One region of the Paenibacillus sp. FSL R7-0345 genome, then DNA from elsewhere that is predicted to be linked to it. Evidence: predicted binding sites of a transcription regulator. Region 1 holds the regulator's gene; the other holds the start of a gene.
The links. Region 1 encodes CtsR, which represses protease genes until heat stress. Its sites were predicted from a motif close to ATGGTCAATAAAGGTCAAACA; they were not measured.

Region 1 (9,964 bases):
AGCTGCATGCCACTAAGCAGGTATTCGAGCCGGCGCTTGGACTCGAGCACGCCAAGGAGCTGGCAGGCACTCATCTGGAGGGTGAGCTGTGTGAGAACTGCCGGGAGGTCGTAGCTTCTGAACTGGGGCGTGAGCTGTTCTATATGTCAGCGCTCTGCAATCTGCTTAACATTAATATGGACGAGGTGGTCGCCAAGGAATCGCAGAAATGCGCCACACTCGGACTGTTTAATCTCTCCTAAGTTACGTCCCTTTTACACCCTAATAACAGCAAAGGCTTTGCCATTCACTGCAATCAGTGAGGGCAAAGCCTTTTTGGGTGGCATATAAGAAAATAAGTCCGGTTAACCGTTCTTTGATTGATATACCTTGTCTTCGGAACGTCTTCTGCGGCGGTGCCGGCGGCGTGCTGTCAGGCGGTCAATGTTCTGCTTGAAGCCGTACAGCGCGTACAGCGCCAGGAGCGCAAAGATCATCTTGGCAATCTGCTCCGGGAATACAACGGCTACAGCAACAGCCACCACAATGACTACCGGTGCGATGAGCACAGCCTTTTTGGGCAGCCCGACCTTCTTGAAGTTAGGATATTTGACTGTACTGACCATCAGATAAGATAAGAGCAATGTAGCCACAATCATGAATGGAGCGGAAACATCTTTATGAAAAAGAGCCAGTGTGGCCAGTACGCCACCCGCTGCAGGAATCGGCAATCCCACGAAATATCCGGGAATTCCCGGACGGACATTAAAGCGTGCCAGACGCAGCGCCCCGAACACTGGGAAAATCGCTGTTACCGTCCAGCCCAGTGCAGAGTTCAAATCCTGCAAACTGGTAACATACATAATTAAGGCGGGGGCTACCCCAAAGGAGACCACATCGGATAAAGAATCCAGCTCCTTGCCAAATTCACTTTCACATTTAAGTGCACGCGCGACCCGGCCGTCCAGTCCGTCTAAAAGCATAGCAATAATCACCATGATAGCGGCCATGCTGAGCTTGCCGTCTAACGCCATCATGATACCAAACATTCCAAGCATCAGATTACCGATGGTAAAAAGATTTGGAATTGATTTTTGTATCATTTCTTCACCTCTGTCTGCTAACTTTAAACCCTAAAACCTTAAGGCCATCAATATTACGTGATTGTATGTTATTTACATTTGCCTGTCAATAAGAACTTGCTTCTGCAGCCGCTTGAGTCCGTCCTGAATATTGCGTGCCCGCATCTCGCCGATCCCGTCCACTTCATCCAGCTCAGCTATGCTTGCCGTCATCAGATTAGGCAGCATTTCAAAGCGCTCCACCAGATTGTGAATGATGACATTCGGCAGCCGCGGAATCTTGTTCAGCAGGCGGTAGCCGCGCGGCGTCACCGCTTCTTCCGAGGCGATTGCCGTCGAAGAATATCCCAGAAGGCGGGCGATATGATTGTCATCCATCAGCTCGTCATCACTGCTGCGCTTAAGCCCGGCGATGATCTCACGGATTTTGTCCTCCTGCTCTTCTCTTGCATAGTCTCTGTATAAGAGCCAGGCTTCTTCCTCAGTATTTCCCACCAGTTCTTCCATCTGCATGCTGATCAGCCGGCCTTCGTTGCCCAGTTCATTGATGTAGCGTTTAATTTCCATCTTAATCCGCAGTACCATCTCAACCCGCTGAATGACTCCGACAACCTCCGGAACGGTAACAATGCCCTCATATTCGGATGCGGAGAGATTGGTCAGCCCCTGGGTAAGCACTGCCTTATACTTTTCAAGCGTCTGGATCGCCTGATTTGCCTTGGCCAGAATGGCTCCGATTTCTTTAAGTGCATAACGGATGGAGCCCTGGTACAAGGTGATGATATTGCGCCGCTGCGAGATGGAGACGACCAGCTTGCCGGTCTGTTTGGCAACACGCTCCGCCGTACGGTGGCGGATTCCCGTTTCGATCGAAGAGATGGACGAATCGGGAATAAGCTGGGTGTTGGCATACAGAATCCGTTTGAGATCCTCGCTCAATATAATGGCGCCGTCCATTTTTGCCAGCTCATACAGGTAGTTGGGTGAGAAATCACAATTGATGGAAAAGCCCCCGTCCACTACCTCCATCACTTCCGGACTGTATCCGACTACGATGAGTGCACCCGTCTTGGCCCGGAGCACATTCTCCAGACCTTCACGGAAGGGTGTGCCCGGCGCTGCCATCCTTAGCAGATCATTCATATTCTCTAATTGAGTATATTCTTTCATCTTCCTATTATCCCCCTAATCTAACGCGACCTTTAATGCATCTGCTACGGTGCTGACGCCGATAATCTGGATATCCTGCGGATGCTTCCAGCCTTTCATGCTCTTCTCAGGCATGATTACCCTCCGGAATCCCAGCTTAGCCGCCTCTTTAACCCGCGTTTCGGCGCGTGAGACGCCTCTGACTTCACCAGTAAGCCCGACTTCGCCAAAGAAGACATCATAGGGTTTCGTGGATATATCACGGAAGCTCGAGGCAATGCTGACTGCTACCGCAAGGTCAATGGCCGGCTCATCCAGCTTTACACCTCCGGCCACATTGAGGTAAGCATCCTGATTCTGCAGAAACATGCCCATCCGCTTCTCGAGTACTGCAATAATAAGCGCCATGCGCTGGTGATCCATCCCGGTACACATCCGCCGCGGCGAAGGGAAATGGGTGGCGGCAACCAGCGCCTGCAGCTCAACGAGTACGGGTCTGGTCCCTTCCATGCTGGCCACAACGGCAGAGCCGGCTACACCCAGCGGACGTTCCGACAGGAACAGCTCCGAGGGATTCTCCACTTCCGTAAGGCCGATTTCGCCCATTTCAAAAATTCCGATCTCATTGGTTGAACCAAAACGGTTTTTTACTGCGCGCAGCAGCCGGTAAGTATGGTGGCGTTCCCCCTCGAAATACAATACACAATCCACCATATGCTCAAGCATCCGCGGACCGGCAATGGCGCCCTCCTTGGTAACATGGCCGACCAGCACTGTCGCAATTCCGCGGATTTTGGCAATGCGCATAAACCGTGTCGTACATTCCCGGACCTGCGTCACACTGCCGGGCGCACTGGTTACCTCAGGCATAAATACCGTCTGAATGGAGTCAATGACGAGGAACTGCGGCTGGATCTGCTCAATCGCCTCTTCGATACTCTCCATATTGGTTTCACACAGCACGTACAGCTCTGCTGACAACGCCCCGAGGCGGTCGGCCCGCAGCTTGGTCTGGCGTACCGATTCTTCCCCGGAAATATAGAGCACGCGAAGCCCCTGGGTAGTCAAGGCATGCGAGGTCTGCAGCAGGAGGGTCGACTTACCGATGCCGGGATCTCCCCCCACAAGCACCAGGGAACCTGGCACGATGCCCCCGCCAAGCACACGGTTTAGCTCGCCGATGCCTGTCAGGATGCGCGGTTCTTTGTCACTTTCTATATTTATGATCGATTGCGCCTTTTCTTTACTCTGAAAAATAGGTGCATTCATTCCTTGTGTTTTGACTACGCTTTCCGTTTCTTCTACCATGGTGTTCCATGCCTGGCAGCCCGGGCATTTACCAAACCATTTTGGCGATTCGTAGCCGCAGTCGGTACAGAAAAATTTTGTTTTTGCTTTTGCCATGTGATCTCCTTACGGTACAAAGTTGCTTAAATTGCATATAATTTGCCCTTACTCAAAGTTTACCATTTCTGCAACCCGAACGGAAGGTTACTTAGGTTCTAGTTTTGAGGTGTCCTCTATAACCTGCCTGATTTAGTGCCTCTTTAGTCACTTTCGCGTCGTCAAACAACCGTCTAACTTAGAAAAAGCCGCCGCTCCTCTATACGGAGGAACGGCGGCTTTGTTTCACAAGTACTTATTTGTTGTCAGTTTCGGCTTCCTTTTCCAGTGAAGCTGCAGGAGCATCCACAGTGGTCACCACAAGTTCACCATTCACTTCATCAATCTTAAGGGAGTCGCCCTTCTTGATGTTGCCTTTCAGCAGCTCTTCGGAAAGACGGTCTTCAATATGCTTTTGAATGGCGCGGCGCAGCGGACGGGCACCAAATGCCGGATCATATCCTTCTTTGGCCAGGAAGGCTTTACCGCCATCCGTAAGCTCGAAGTCCACATCGTATTCACGCAGCCGCTTGCGCAGCTCATCGGACATGAGCGTAACGATTTCGGCGATATGCTTCTCTTCCAGCGAGTGGAAGACAATGATTTCGTCGATCCGGTTCAGGAACTCAGGACGGAAGCTCTTCTTCAGCTCTTCCATTACTTTGCCCTTCATGTTGCTGTAATCCGCTCCGGCATCCTGTACTGCAGTGAAGCCAAGGGTCGAGTTTCTCTTGATCGCCTGTGCCCCGACGTTAGAAGTCAGGATAATCAGGGTGTTGCGGAAATCAACTACACGGCCTTTGGAATCGGTCAGACGGCCGTCTTCCAGCACCTGCAGCAGAATGTTAAACACTTCAGGGTGAGCTTTTTCGATCTCATCCAGCAAGACTACAGAATATGGCTTGCGGCGTACCTTCTCGGTCAGCTGTCCGCCTTCTTCGTATCCGACATATCCCGGAGGTGCCCCTACTAGACGTGATGTGGAGTGTTTCTCCATGTATTCCGACATGTCGATACGGATTACCGCATTTTCGTCACCGAACATCGCTTCGGCAAGTGCACGCGCCAGCTCGGTTTTACCTACCCCGGTTGGTCCGAGGAAGATGAAGGAGCCCATTGGACGCTTAGGATCTTTTAGACCCGCACGTGCCCGGCGCAGCGCCCGGCTGACCGCCTTCACGGCTTCATCCTGGCCGATTACCCGTTCATGCAGCAGAGCTTCCATGTTGAGCAGACGGTCGGTCTCCTCTTCCTTCAGCTTGCTTACAGGAATACCGGTCCAGCTGGCTACTACCTGGGCGATATCCTCAGGAGTAACCTGGGAATCGGTACGCCCCTGCTTCTCTTTCCACTGGTTCTTGGTTGTATCAAGCTCCTCGCGGATCTTCTGCTCGGTATCCCGCAGTGCAGCAGCTTTTTCAAATTCCTGGCTCTGAACGGCAGAATCCTTCTCCTTGCGGATATCATCCAGGCGCATTTCCAGTTCCTTCAGATTCGGCGGAATGGTGTAAGAGTTAAGTCTTACCTTGGAACCCGCTTCGTCAATCAGGTCAATCGCTTTGTCCGGCAGGAAGCGGTCAGGAATGTAGCGGTCAGAGAGCTTCACAGCCTCCACGATGGCCTCATCGGTGATCTTTACCCGGTGATGGGCTTCATAACGGTCACGCAGTCCGTAAAGGATCTGTACAGCTTCCTCCGGAGAAGGCTGATCCACCGTGATCGGCTGGAAGCGGCGTTCCAGGGCTGCGTCCTTTTCAATATATTTGCGGTATTCGTCAAGGGTAGTTGCACCAATGCACTGCAGCTCCCCGCGGGCCAGAGCCGGCTTGAGGATGTTGGAAGCGTCAATTGCGCCTTCCGCACCGCCAGCTCCGATCAGCGTGTGCAGCTCATCGATAAAGAGTACGATATTACCGGCCTGACGAATTTCGTCCATAATTTTTTTGAGCCGGTCTTCGAATTCACCGCGGTATTTGGTTCCGGCAACAACTGAACCCATATCCAGGGTCATAACGCGTTTGTCACGCAGTGTTTCCGGAATTTCATTATTGATGATTTTTTGTGCAAGGCCTTCAGCGATAGCTGTTTTACCAACCCCTGGCTCACCGATCAGCACCGGATTGTTTTTGGTCCGGCGGCTCAGCACCTGAATTACGCGTTCGATTTCTTTGCTGCGGCCGATAACCGGGTCAAGGTTGCCGTCCTTCGCATAAGCAGTCAAGTCACGGGCCAGGCCGTCCAGCGTCGGTGTGCTGACATTGGCAGGCGTTCCGCTGTGGCTTGAAGTAGCCTCACTGCTGCCCAGAAGCTGCAGTACCTGCTGACGGGCTTTGTTCAGGCTGATTCCCAGGTTGTTAAGTACACGGGCTGCGACACCCTCGCCCTCACGGATCAGTCCGAGCAGGATATGCTCTGTGCCGACGTAAGTATGACCAAGCTTGCGTGCTTCGTCCATCGACAGCTCAATTACTTTCTTTGCACGTGGAGTATATGCGATGTTGGTAGGCTGTTCCTGTCCTCTGCCGATCAGCGTTTCCACTTCGTCCTGAATTTTTTCCAGACCCAGACCCAGTCCAATCAGTGCCTTAGCGGCAATGCCGTCTCCCTCACGAATCAGTCCGAGCAAAATATGTTCTGTACCAATGTTGTTATGTCCCAGCCGTACAGCTTCTTCCTGCGCCAGCGCCAGCACTTTTTGTGCGCGTTCCGTAAATCTTCCAAACATCATATCTCCTGCACCTCCACGGATAATAAGTATCTATAAATTAATGTTGTAATCCCAGTGTTTCCCGGAGCAGCTTTGCCCGGTACATATCGCGTTCGGTGGCCGACAGCTCGTCGCCGAACATTTTTTGCAGGAACCCCGGCTGTGTCTTGACATTCAGCTCATTCAGCACGGAGATTGAGGGACCTTCCAGAATGCCCAGATCCACTCCCAGCCGCAGGTCGGAGAGACGCTGTGCCGATTCCTTGAGCTCCATAACAGCAGCGTATGCCAGAATACCGTAAGACCGTTTAATGCGGTCGGTAATCCGCAGTGCCGAATCAGTCAGCAGCCGCTCGCGGGCATTGCGTTCATGCTCAATAATCTGTGTAACTACACTATGGAGGTTCTCGATAATTTCACTTTCGGTCTGCCCCAGTGTAATCTGGTTAGAAATTTGAAAGATGTTCCCTACTGCTTCGCTGCCTTCACCGTAAATCCCTCTAACAGTCAGGCCCACCTGATTCACTGCGGATAAAATCCGGTTGATCTGATGAGTCATCACCAGCGCCGGCAGATGCAGCATCACCGAAGCGCGGAGGCCGGTCCCTACATTCGTAGGACAACTTGTCAGATAGCCCCTTCTGTCATCGAAGGCATAATTGACGGAGGATTCAAAAATATCATCAATCGCCGTTGCCCGCTCCCAGGCTTCTTTGACCTGCAGGCCGGGAAACAAACACTGAATCCGGAGATGATCCTCCTCATTGATCATAATACTGACTGACTCATCCTCGTTCAGGATAACTGCCCCGCCCCGGGAATCATTAGCCAGATTAGGACTGATCAGATGCTTCTCTACAAGTACCTTTTTGTCCAGCTCGGTGAGGTCATCCAATCTGAGCAGTTCAAAGGTGCCGAAGCCTTCAGCGGCTTCTCCCTGAAATACTGGGGCAAGCTGCTCCAGTGCTTCCTCCGCCTGCTCGGCCGAGGCCAGCAGCGGAAAGGGCAAATGCTCCAGATTGCGGGCGATACGCATACGGCTGCTGATCACAATTTCAGAGTGACTGCCGCCGCAGCGCATCCAGTTGCTAAGTGCTTGTTCAGTAAACCGGAGATTTGACATGCCGTATCCCCCCTATATATGAAAGACTTTACTCTTGTGCCATTTCTTTTTCAAGTTTGCGGATTTTGTCCCTCAGCTCAGCTGCAGTTTCGAACTCTTCCTGGATGATGCTCTCCTGCAGCTCATGCTTCAATTCGTTAATCTGGCGCTTGCACATAATCTGTGCACCGGCGCGTTTGGGCAGCTTGCCGACATGAGCGGTACTGCCGTGTACTCTTCTGAAGAGCGGGTCCAGCGTGCTATCAAAATATTTATAACAGGAGCTGCAGCCGAACCGTCCAAGCTTGCTGAATTGGGAATAGGTCATGCCGCAGTTCTCGCAGTGCAGACCCTGTACATTCTTGGTCGCCGCTGTCTTCTCCTTGCCTGCCCCTTCAAGGTCCAGCAAGCCGGATAACAGGCTGTGGATCGAGAAGCCGCCGGCGGTTCCGGGGATCATCTCGCCTTTTTCACGGGCACAGCTTTCACAAATATGAAATTCCGTCTTCTCTCCACTCACAATCTTGGTGAAATGCAGAGTTGCCGGTTTGACGCCGCATTCCTGACACAGCATAGCGGAGTCCCTCCCTTATGATGACCATTATTTGCCCAACAAAGAGATTAGCATCGCCTTCATAATCTTGGCACGAATCTCATCCCGGTACGGCAGATTAACCGTCAGGCATTCCCGGGAAACAGCGGCGCGCATAAGACACGCTTCACGTTTGCTTAGAAAACGGGCCTCCTCAAGCTGATAAATCAGCCCTTCGGCGGAATTCTGATCAATATCATTTCCTATTGTAGATTTGAGATGAGCGTACAGCGCCACATTCTGGGGCAGTTCAAAACGCTGAATCCGGATATAACCGCCGCCGCCGCGCTTGCTCTCCACCACATAGCCCTTCTCTAAAGTAAAACGTGTACTGATGACATAATTAATCTGTGACGGCACGCATGAGAACTGGTCCGCCAGGTCATTGCGCTGGATTTCCACCGTACCTTCGGGACTTTCATGCAAAATATTCTTCAGATATTGTTCGATAATATCAGAGATATTACGCATCACTCATCCTCCAGTGCTTATTGCCTATTGTGTACGTCTTGGTATGAATCCGCCCGGAGTAACCTCTAAAGAACTTAACCCAAGAGAGAAGACACGAATCCCGGGTCAGCAGCCGCTTAGACAGCAGCGAGGGTTCTCAAAGGTCTGCTTACTAAATCCGGATGATTCAGTGTTACAGATAACTAAAAAGCTCAAATAACAGAAAGGCTTCAGTACATTCGTTGACTTTGACTTTCTTTGACTTTTTTAATATTATAACATATTTTCACTGAATTCCAAGGGGTTACTCTTATTTTTTACTTAAGGCGGTCAATGTATTCGGGATATTCTCACGCTTCGGGATTTTTTTATATGTAAAAATGAAGCCCTCCCGGCTGCAGAACAGCGGCAGAGCTTCGGCATTGTCAGAAAAAATCAAACAGAGCGGTCTCAGCAAACGGTGTAATCTCTTCCAGCCATTGCAGCGCTTCTGAGCCGCCGGATAAGCTCCCGTATCTGGCCAGTTCCTGCGGACGCTTATATCCCATCAGCAGAACCGTCAGTATGCCGATACTGCAGCTAAGATCATTCTCTCCGTCTGCCACATTTGAGCGGATCAGCGAAGCTGTTCCTTTTGTATCCACACTCCATACCCAGCTTCCGCCATTCCATGGAGCGTGCTCATCTTTAATGTACAATGTGAATTTCCGGGATTTGGCCGGCTTATTGTATTTAAATGATTCGATGAATACCTTAGCATTAACAATGCGCGCCATAAAATAAGGATAATTCTCCTGGGGAATCCTCGGATCCGGCAGCAGGAATGGCAATCTATCATCAGCCGGCACCCTGTTTAAAGAAGCACCCGTAACCATCGAGTCGTGATTGGCCAAGAATGTCCAGAGACCGCGGCGTGCTTTTTCATTTAAAAAGATGAACTCGTCAATAACTAGCTCCCTGTTCTCCAGCTTGTAAAGCACATACCCTTCCGGTTCTCCCGCTTCCGAGCTAAATACTGCATGATGTGTACCTTGACGCAGTACTGTTTCCTCCCACCATTCCTTGCTCCGCTTCAAGGTTCCGTTATAACGGGCGGCAAACCGGCTGTAGAGCAGATCCAGCATTTCAACGTCTGCAGCATCGCGACGAACGTTGCCCTCTATCTCCGTCTTTACCGGAAATTTGCCTACAGGAATTGTATATTTCTTATATTCACAGTAAACCTCCCAGCCGAAGCGGCGGTAAAAGGGAATCAGAAACGGATGCAGCATCGAAAGAGACTGGCCGTTCTCATTCATTACCTGTAAGATATGCTTCAAAAGAGTAGCGACATAGCCTTGTCTGCGATTCTCCGGCCACGTGGCTACCCCGGCAATTCCCCCCATAGTGATAACTCTGTCCTGTATATGTACCTCCAGAGGAAGAAGCGTGAGACCGGCTCTCAGCTCCCCGTCTTCAAAGACGCCCCACACTCTATCCGGATTAAACTTCTCTTTATTGGTTATCCTGTCCTCAGCGGA
Region 2 (9,964 bases), 780 kb from region 1:
GCGGATACGGGTATCATCAGTGATCTTACCGTCTTCCACCGGAACGTTGAAATCGACGCGCACGAATACGCGTTTGCCTGCTACTTCTACATCACGGACGCTTTTTTTGTTCATGATTAGTCTTCCTCCACACCCAAATTTAGAAAGAGCGGAAACAAGGAACCTCTGTTTCCGCTCTATAGATGCTGCTTATGTTAAGCCGGTCTTACTTAGCCAGTTTTGCGAAGTGTTCCAAAGTGCGAACCAGCTGTGCAGTGTAGGACATTTCGTTGTCGTACCAAGCAACAGTTTTAACCAGTTGTTTGTCGCCAACAGTCAGGACTTTAGTTTGTGTTGCATCATACAGGGAACCGAAAGTCATACCCTTGATGTCGGAAGATACGATTTCATCTTCAGTGTAGCCGTAAGTTTCTGGGTCGGAAGCTTCCTTCATTGCTGCGTTGATTTCTTCAACAGTTACGTTCTTATCAAGTACAGTAACCAGCTCAGTCAGGGAACCTGTAGCAACAGGCACGCGTTGTGCTGCTCCGTCAAGTTTGCCTTTCAGTTCTGGGATTACCAGACCGATTGCTTTTGCAGCACCGGTAGTGTTAGGAATGATGTTCTCAGCAGCTGCGCGGGCACGTCTGAAGTCACCTTTAGCGTGAGGAGCATCAAGTGTATTCTGGTCGCCAGTGTAAGCGTGGATAGTAGTCATCAGGCCTTCAACGATTCCGAACTTGTCGTTCAGGACTTTTGCCATTGGAGCAAGGCAGTTAGTTGTGCAAGATGCGCCGGAGATAACTGTTTCGGAACCATCAAGGATGTCATGGTTAACGTTGTAAACAACAGTTTTCATGTCGCCAGTTGCTGGAGCAGAGATAACTACTTTTTTAGCTCCGCCTTTGAGGTGCTTTTCAGCAGCTTCTTTAGTTGTGAAGAAGCCTGTGCACTCCAGAACGATATCTACGCCGAGGTCGCCCCAAGGCAGTTCTTCTGGGTTACGGTTCGCAAGAACCTTAACTTCTTTACCGTTTACTTTGAAGAATCCGTCATGAACTTCAACGTCTCCCTGGAATTTACCTTGAGTTGTATCATATTTAAGCAAATGAGCAAGCATCTTAGCGTCAGTCAAGTCGTTGATTGCTACCACTTCGATACCTTCTACATTTTGAATACGGCGGAATGCAAGGCGTCCAATACGTCCAAAACCGTTAATACCAACTTTTACACTCATTGAATAGTTCCTCCTAGAGTTCGTTTTATTTATTCAAGACAAGCGGTGAAGCTCGTCAAGACAACAATGTTAAGTATAATGCAAAATAACTGCGCGCGCTCCCCATATCCTGGAATCTATAGCGCATGCTGCAACTCTGTGTCGATTTCTTTGCCGATTTCGACAGCAGCCGCCTCATCAATAACCAGAATATCCTCTTGCCCGAAGCGCAGCATTGCGTGGATTGCTTTGGCTTTGCGCTTGCCCCCGGCGATCCCGATAACAACTTCCGTGCGGATAATATCCTCTAAACGGAGTCCTATGGTACGCATAGTATGGACAACCTCGCCAGCCTCGTTAAAATAATAGCCGAACGATTCGGCAACCGCGCCTTCAGCCTGAATCTCCGAAACCGTAGTCTCATCCAGCTTGCGGCGGCGGGTCATTTCCAGGGCATCGCCGATCCCATGAACAATAATACGCGATCTGCGGATGATTTGTACAATTTCCCCGATGTTCGAGTCATGCCCCAGCGACTGGTAAGCTTCTTCGCTGAGCAGATCCGGCACATGCAGCAGACGGTAGTTAGCTCCGATCCGCTTAGCCATAGTTGAAGCAATCGTATTGGCCTGAATCTCCATGCTTTCTCCAAGTCCTCCGCGTGCAGGGACAACCCATGCATTCTTATAGGAGGCGGATAGCGGCAGGGTCAGCTGATCGGCCATATCAGCCAGTGTAGAGCCGCCTGTTACGGCAATGGTATCGTCGCCGCGCAGCACACCCAGAAAGGCTTTGGCGCCTGCACGTCCCAGCTCACGTTTGGTGAACGGGGATGATTCGCAATCACCGGGCACGATAATAACTTTACTAAGATCATACGTTGAGCGGATCTTCTCTTCCAGATCATCCAGGCCAAACAGGCTCTTGGCGATCGGCTCCAGCAGGTCAAGCGTTCTGCGACCGGCATCACTAATCCGCATGCCGACACTCTCGATCTCAATGAGCCCTTGCGATTTCAGAAGATCCGTCTCGGCACGCAGCACCCGCTCGGTCATATCCAGCGACGCGGCCAGCGTTCTGCGCCCGATAATATCGGACAGCATGATCTGATGTAGAATCGTATAACGTCTCTTAAGGGTTTCCATGAGATCCGGCAGAAGCTGCTTTTGGATTTCCAATAAATTGCGCATGCTTTCACTCCTGCAACTTCGTCTTTCTCTATTCCCTTGTTCGTGGTCTCAAAATGTCCCGGGTTAACTTTTTAAGTCCCACTCATATTCTAACCAAATATTACGCGGAGTGCAAGTCATCCGAGAGTATAATTCTCAACCGCTTTTCATCTTATACATTTTATACATCTGTCACAGGGTGTAAGAGAAGAACGGCCCTCCAGTTCAGCTGAAACAGCCGGCTTCTCTTATTAAACAAAAAACCTGAAAACGGGCCTTTTATAGAACAAAAAGTTATTTTAAGGACATCTTCAATGTCTGTTGCAATTTATGGATTCATGTATTATAATAAATTCTGTTGCGCCCGTGGTCCAATGGATATGACGTAGGCCTCCGAAGCCTGAGATCCAAGTTCGATTCTTGGCGGGCGCGCCATTAATTTCATGTTTGTACATAATTTAGCAGTTGTCCTACTGTTAATTAACCAAAGAGCCGCTTGTCGGCTCTTTTTTTTAAAACTAAGTTTGACTTTCTTTGACTTTTTGTTTGATTTTGTTTATCATGTGGTTAATACGGTAACAGTAAAAATGAACACATTCGAACAACCCATTCAAGGAGGTTTTACACGTGAGTTATATTCCTATGGTAGTAGAACAAAGCAACCGCGGCGAGCGCGCTTATGACATCTATTCCCGCCTGCTGAAGGACCGCATTATTTTCCTTGGAACGGATGTTAATGACGTGGTAGCCAATTCCATCATTGCCCAAATGCTGTTCCTGGCTGCCGAAGACCCGGATAAGGATATTCACCTGTACATCAACAGCCCGGGCGGTTCGATCACAGCCGGCATGGCTATCTTTGATACAATGCAGTACATCAAACCCGACGTATCCACTATTTGCGTAGGTATGGCCGCTTCCATGGGAGCTTTCCTGCTGAATGCCGGTGCCAAGGGCAAACGCTTCGCGCTGCCTAACAGCGAAATCATGATTCACCAGCCGCTCGGCGGAGCTCAGGGCCAGGCAACGGACATCGAAATCCGTGCCCGCCGCATCCTGAAGCTGCGCGACAAGCTGAACCGCATCCTCTCTGAGCGTACCGGCCAGCCGCTGGAACGCATTGAGAAGGATACAGACCGCGATTACTTCATGAGTGCTGCCGATGCAGCTGAATATGGTATCGTTGATAAAGTTATCGAGAAGACACTGCCAGCCGGCGTGTAAGCGGGATAACAGCAAAGAAGGCTGCGGGGACCATTATCGGTCCCCGCAGCCTTTTTTTGATGAAGCTGTATGATGAAGCTCTGATCCAGGCCATATTGCGGCTATTAGCCCAAGCGCCCGTACCCGAGGCCGTCCAGCTTATTGGCGATAACCCGGTAGCCCCTGCTGTTAGGATGAATATGATCAAGGAACAATAAGCCGCGTTCGTTGCCGGCAAATTCATTATAAATGGAAGCGAATCCGCAGACCCGGCTGCTGTAGCCGGACGTATACCGGTTAAACTGCCGGACCCATTCTGTAGCTTCATCTATCTGCGGGTAGGGATTGTATAATCCGACTATCCGGATGATGTAAGGCTTACTCACGCCTGCCTTAAGCTGTGTCAGCGTTCCCATGATATCACTGATATTCTGTTTACAGCCGCGCAGTGCCTTTTGCAGCAGCGGTGACAGATCACCGGGGCGGCTGCCGGCTGCCTTGGCAGCTTTGATCAGGTCGTTGCCGCCAATCGAGATTGTAATCAGATCCGCTTCCTGCACAGCCAGGCGAAAGTTATAGTCGCCCTTCAGCCGCTGCTCCAGTCCGTCCGTAGTCAGCCCGTTCACACCAAGGTTCGTCAGCCGGATAGGTGTCCGCAGGCGGGCCTCTGCCATTCTCCGGTAGACCGGCACAAACCCGTTTCCGGGCAGCGCGCCGAAGCCTGTCGTCAGGGAGTCCCCAAGTGCCGTGTACTGATAGCTCATCCTTATCTTCCTCCCTCCTGTTATGCGGTACATTCTACAGCTTATGAACAGGAGGGGCGCCCCGTAACGGCAGGACGTCCTTATATGCAGATGCGGATTTTTTAACGGCAAAGAGCCCCCCCGGCCCTCTGATCGGGGAAAGGAAGGGCTCTTTTGTTCTGCCCCTGGGGGCAGCGTGCGAATGTTTACTTGAATGCTGCAAACGGGCTGGTGCCGTCCGGCAGCAGTTCCTTAAAGGTAAAGTCAAACTGCGGGAATCCGGAAGCGTAAGCAGTGTATTCATACAGCTGGAAGAACACGACGAGCTTGCCTTCTTTTAAATAGAAATATTTCTCTGTGTTCAGTCCGGTAAATCCGCCGAGGTAGCCGCCCTCTGCCTTAATTCTCTTAGAGAGCTGTGCGTTCAGCTCTTTTTTATAATTCGGGTTGGCCTTCAGCAGATCACCGATCAGCAGGCGTTTGCCGTCCTTCAGTGAGAAGGTAAAAGCATTGCGGTAAGTCATCCCGTGCGCTCCGCCGGTATACCCGTATTGCTCTGTGACAAGGCTGAGGACACCGTCCTTATTGTACGTTACTACATATCCGCCCTGGAACTCATACGGACGGTCATCCTCTGGCCGGTTTGCAATCTGCTTTTCTGCATCTGCCGCATAACTGAGCACCTGCTGTTTAATCATATCATTGATCTTTTTCTGTGCATCCGCATTAACCAGCCCGCTCACCTGCGGGTAATCCAGCTTGATCGGAGCAACCTCCGACTCCTTAACAAAGCTTTCCGTGCTGATAGTAATGGCATTCTGCTTTTGTTTCATCACATTCAGACGGCCGGTGGATGCACTCCAGTCACCCTGGTAGCCGAGATAATCGGTCATCAGGTCAAACGGGATATACAGCCGGTTATTTATATTTTTCGCTTCATAATCCCCGAGAAAATAATTGTTTACAGAAATAGCTGTACTGTAATCCGAAACCATCAGCTTGGTCAGCGTATTGCCTTTGCCGATGGAATACGTCTTCTCCGCTTTATCATAGGTTACAGGCATTTTCAGTGTATCGCGCAGGAAGCTGACCGGCACCCACACTTTGCCTCCGCTGTAAATCCCGGTCTGCTGTGTAACGCTGCCGTTCCATTTCAGTACCACTGAGGACTGGGCAGCTTGAGCCTGTGCTGCAGCCGGTGCCGCTTGAGCCGCTTCTGCGGACAGCACTCCCCCTCCAAGCAGCAGACTTGCTGCTAATACCCCTGTTCCCCATTTGCGCAATTGTTCCTTAAGTATAATATTCATGTCGATTTCCCCTTCCGCAGGTACGATGATTGACTTGATGTTCCCTTAAGACCCGGAAAGCCTGGCTGTCCCGGCCCACTCTTCTTATTATAGAGAGTACAGCTGCCGCGGTTGTTACAAATTTCCTTACAGTTTCTTAAGCATTTACGTCGATTTTAAAAGGTCTTGTTACCTTTCCTTAAACAAAATGAGAGCTTTTCTACCTTCCGGCCCTTTTCCCGGCTGAAAAAAAGAGCCCCGCCTCACCGCATTGCGGCAGAAGCAGAGCCTGTATCTGTTCCATTTCCTATTTCAGTTCATATACCACGCTAAGCTGGGTGGAAACCTTCACTTCGCCCGGTTCTACAGAAGTGCCACCAGCTGTATCCGCTGCCGCTTTACTCATAGCCGCATTTTCCATGTAATAAACAGGGTTATTCCCGTTGTCGTTCTGGGTTACTGTAACCACCTGGCCCAGACTGCGCTTGGCTGCTTTAGCGATAGCAGCAGCTTTTACATCAGCGTTAGCCATAGCTTTCTCGATAACCTGTGCTTCAAAAGCGGACGGATCCTCAATCGCAAACTGTGCGCTGCCGATATTGTTTGCACCTGCTGCTGAAGCGGCATCGAGCAGAGCGCCAACCTTGGTCAGATCACGGTAAGCTACCTGCAGTGTGTGCTGTGCGATATAGCCTTTTACCTGCTGCCCGTCTTTTTCTGTGTAAGCATAGTTAGGCTGTACACTGAACTGTGTGCTCTGGATATCCTTATCGGAAATTCCCCATGTAGTCTTGAGCAGCGCTGTTATTTTAGCAATTTTGGCGCCGTTGTCCTTTTGCGCTTCTTGGGCTGTGCCTGCCGTTGTGTTTACACCGATCGACAAGTAGACGATATCCGGCTTGATTGAGAGCTCGCCTTTGCCGGTCACGCTAACAATATTGCGGGTAATTTCTTCAGCAGCGTAAGCCTTTTCCGGTCCCTTAAACACACTGCTCAACCCCATTCCTCCAACAATTAGACTTCCTGCCAGCAGTACCGTTCCAATTGATTTACCCAGCTTCTTCATTTTAACTTCCCCTTTCATATTCTTGTTTTGTTTGGTACCCTCTAGACGGGCCTCATTGGTAAAAGTTGCATCAGGTTCTCGGTTTTGAAGAACATTTTTGAAGAAATGAAAAAAAGCCCCGAAGGGGCTCTTTGTAACTTCATCTTAAGTTAGGCCGGAACCACTTATTGGTTCTCCAGCTCTTCCTTGCTTACAAGACTTGTCAAAGCGGTTACAGCCTGATCCGCATCCGCGCCATCCGCGCTGATATAAATCTCCGTGCCGGAACTGATCGCCAGGCTCATAATGCCCATGATGCTTTTGGCGTTAACTTTTTTATCGTCTTTTTCCACGAAAATCTCCGACGAAAACTTGTTGGCTTCCTGCACGAACAATGCTGCCGGCCGAGCATGGAGCCCCGTCTTCAACCGTACAACTACCGGGTGCTTTGTCATGAAACGCTTACCCCCTATTTGAGATCTGCCCAAAAATTTCACATTAATTTTATAATATTATATCATTATAACCTCATCCACACTAGAAAAAAAATAATTAGCCGCCGCGGACCTTCTCCGCCAGCTCATCAATTTTGCGCAAACGGTGGTTTACTCCTGATTTACTGACGTTCCCCTTCAGCATCTCACCGACTTCCTTCAGGTTGATATCCGGGTGTGCCAGCCTGATTTCTGCGACCTCGCGCAGCTTATCCGGAAGGCTCTCCAGCCCCATTTCACGCTGCAGCAGCTTTATGTTCTCAATCTGCCGCACCGCCGCGCCGATCGTTTTGTTCAGGTTAGCCGTTTCACAGTTGACGATGCGGTTCACGGAGTTGCGCATGTCGCGCATAATCCGCACATCCTCGAATTTAAACAGCGCCTGATGCGCACCGATTAGGCTCAGGAACTCGATGATCTTCTCGCCTTCCTTAATGTATAGGATAAAGCCTTTTTTGCGCTCTATGCAACGGGCGTTCAGGTGAAATTCACCAGCCAGCTCCACCAGCGCTTTGCAGTGCTCTTCATACATGGAAGCGATTTCCAAATGATAGGACGAGCCTTCAGGGTTATTTACCGATCCGCCGGCCATAAAGGCTCCGCGGAGATAAGCCCGCTTACAGCAATTTTTCCCGACCATTTCCTCGTCTATTCCATCATTAAAGATGAAGCCCTCGGATACAATCCGCAGGTCCTTCAGGATCTCCTGTACCCGGCTGGGGATACGGACAATATAGACGTTATTTTTCTTCAAACGCATTTTTTTACGCACGAGCAGCTCGATATGGACCTGGTAATATTTCTTAAGCAAAGAATATACCCGCCTTGCAATCGCGGCGTTCTCCGTCGAGATGTCTAAGACCACCTTTTTGCTCGAAAGCTGCACGGATCCGTTCATCCGGATCAGCGCTGACATCTCCGCCTTCTCACAGCAGGGCTGGCTCTCCACCATCGTCAGCTCTTTTTTGGTAAGGGCCGCAAAAGACAAGGGGCTCACCTCTTTCATGTTCATTGAAGCTTGTTTATCTGGAAATCCAATCTTTGACCAGCTGGTAAATATGGTGGCTGAGCTTATCTGTATCATGCCTCAGATAGGTCTTAAACAACACCAGTTTATCCGCAATTACTTTGTACCCGTTGCCGTCAAGCACATCCAGGTCAAGCAGCACAGGGCGTGCGCCCTTCTCGGCATATTTGACCTGTACCTGCTCCGGAATCTCCCCGTCGTTGACAATGACATAATCAAACAAATGCAGGCCGATATGATCGTATACAGCTTGAAGATGATCGCTGACGGTATAGTTGTCCGTTTCGCCCGGCTGGGTCATGACATTGCAGACGAAGATTTTGATCGCATCCGATTCTACAACGGCCTCAGCCAGCTTGGGAACCAGCAGGTTGGGCAGGATGCTGGTGTACAGGCTGCCGGGTCCGCACAGAATGGCATCCGCGTTCCGGATTGCCTCAAGCGCCTCCGGCAGCGGTTCCACATCAGCCGGCTCCAAAAACACCCGTTTGATCCGGCCGCCTGCCTCGGGTATTTTGGACTCGCCTGTCACAATGGTGCCGTCCGCCATCTCGGCATGCAGCACTACCGCTTCTCCTGCAGCAGGCAATACCCGCCCGCGGACAGCAAACAACCGGCTCAGCTCACGTACAGCAGTGACGAAGTCACCTGAAATGTCGGTCAGCGCTGCAAGGATAAGATTGCCGAGACTATGACCGGCAAGTCCCTCCCCGGTGCTGAAGCGGTATTTCATGATCTGCGCCATCAGCGGCTCTACATCAGCCATAGACGTCAGCACGTTGCGGATATCGCCGGGAGGCGGCATCTGCAGCTCACTGCGCAGAATGCCGGAGCTGCCCCCGTCATCTGCCACTGTTACAATTGCTGTAATATCAAGCGGCTTTTCCTTCAAACCGCGAAGCATAACAGAAAGCCCTGTACCGCCGCCCATTACGACGATACGCGGACGTTTCTCTTGTTCCTCGGACACTTAGACCCCTTCTCTCGTTAATGCCGGTCACGCTCGGAATCCCGGTGGCTGACCGCTACCGTCTCCGTCTCGCTCACTCCCAGCATTTTGCCCAGATATTCGGATATGGCCACCGAACGGTGTTTGCCGCCGGTACAGCCAATGCCGATAATAATCTGGGATTTGCCTTCTTTACGGTACTGGGGAATCAGGAAATGAAGCATATCCAGCAGCTTGGTCAGAAAAACCTGCGTTTCGGGCCATTTCATTACATAGTCGTATACATCGCTGTCCTGGCCGGTCTTGGGCCGCAGTTGATCCACATAATGCGGATTAGGCAAAAAGCGGACGTCAAACACGAGGTCTGCATCAATCGGTATACCATACTTGAATCCAAACGAAGTAATGTTAACGGAGAGTGTGCTTTTGCCCAGATGAGAAAATCTGGAGACTATCTTCTCTTTCAGCTGCACCGGCTTCATACTGCTCGTATCCAGACACAGGGTAGCCGAGTTCTTCAGCTCCTCCAGCATCTGGCGCTCCAGCCGGATGCCGTCAAGCGGCATCCCCTTTGGAGCAAGCGGATGATGGCGGCGGCTCTCCTTATAGCGTTGTACCAGCACAGAATCCGTAGCATCGAGGAACAGAATTTCACAGCCGATCGTGGACTCATTTTTGATATAGGTCAGCGATTCAGATAAAGCCGTAAAAAATTCCCGTCCCCGTAAATCAATAACAAGCGCCACTTTGGCAATCTTACCTTTAGACTGCTCAATCAGTTCAGCAAATTTCGGAATCAGCACCGGCGGCAGATTATCTACACAGAAAAATCCGAGGTCTTCCAAACTTTGTA

Region 2: the regulator CtsR is predicted to act here: its motif matches at 2,886-2,906, upstream of clpP (ATP-dependent Clp endopeptidase proteolytic subunit ClpP).

The regions. Positions count from the first base shown of each region.
Region 1 is NZ_CP152002.1:6,369,881-6,379,844, forward strand. Features, by position in the region: gene NST84_RS27705 (DUF1573 domain-containing protein) at 1-242, shown strand, start outside; gene pssA (CDP-diacylglycerol--serine O-phosphatidyltransferase) at 345-1,082, opposite strand; gene disA (DNA integrity scanning diadenylate cyclase DisA) at 1,155-2,231, opposite strand; gene radA (DNA repair protein RadA) at 2,247-3,614, opposite strand; gene clpC (ATP-dependent protease ATP-binding subunit ClpC) at 3,850-6,321, opposite strand; gene NST84_RS27730 (protein arginine kinase) at 6,359-7,423, opposite strand; gene NST84_RS27735 (UvrB/UvrC motif-containing protein) at 7,452-7,976, opposite strand; gene NST84_RS27740 (CtsR family transcriptional regulator) at 8,004-8,465, opposite strand; gene NST84_RS27745 (GNAT family N-acetyltransferase) at 8,870-9,964, opposite strand, start outside.
Region 2 is NZ_CP152002.1:169,126-179,089, reverse strand. Features, by position in the region: gene NST84_RS00900 (phosphoglycerate kinase) at 1-114, opposite strand, end outside; gene gap (type I glyceraldehyde-3-phosphate dehydrogenase) at 206-1,216, opposite strand; gene NST84_RS00890 (sugar-binding domain-containing protein) at 1,333-2,385, opposite strand; tRNA gene NST84_RS00885 (tRNA-Arg) at 2,725-2,799, shown strand; gene clpP (ATP-dependent Clp endopeptidase proteolytic subunit ClpP) at 2,992-3,588, shown strand; gene NST84_RS00875 (GDSL-type esterase/lipase family protein) at 3,693-4,331, opposite strand; gene NST84_RS00870 (DUF4163 domain-containing protein) at 4,517-5,617, opposite strand; gene NST84_RS00865 (SIMPL domain-containing protein) at 5,904-6,662, opposite strand; gene NST84_RS00860 (HPr family phosphocarrier protein) at 6,827-7,096, opposite strand; gene whiA (DNA-binding protein WhiA) at 7,194-8,123, opposite strand; gene NST84_RS00850 (YvcK family protein) at 8,158-9,093, opposite strand; gene rapZ (RNase adapter RapZ) at 9,150-9,964, opposite strand, start outside.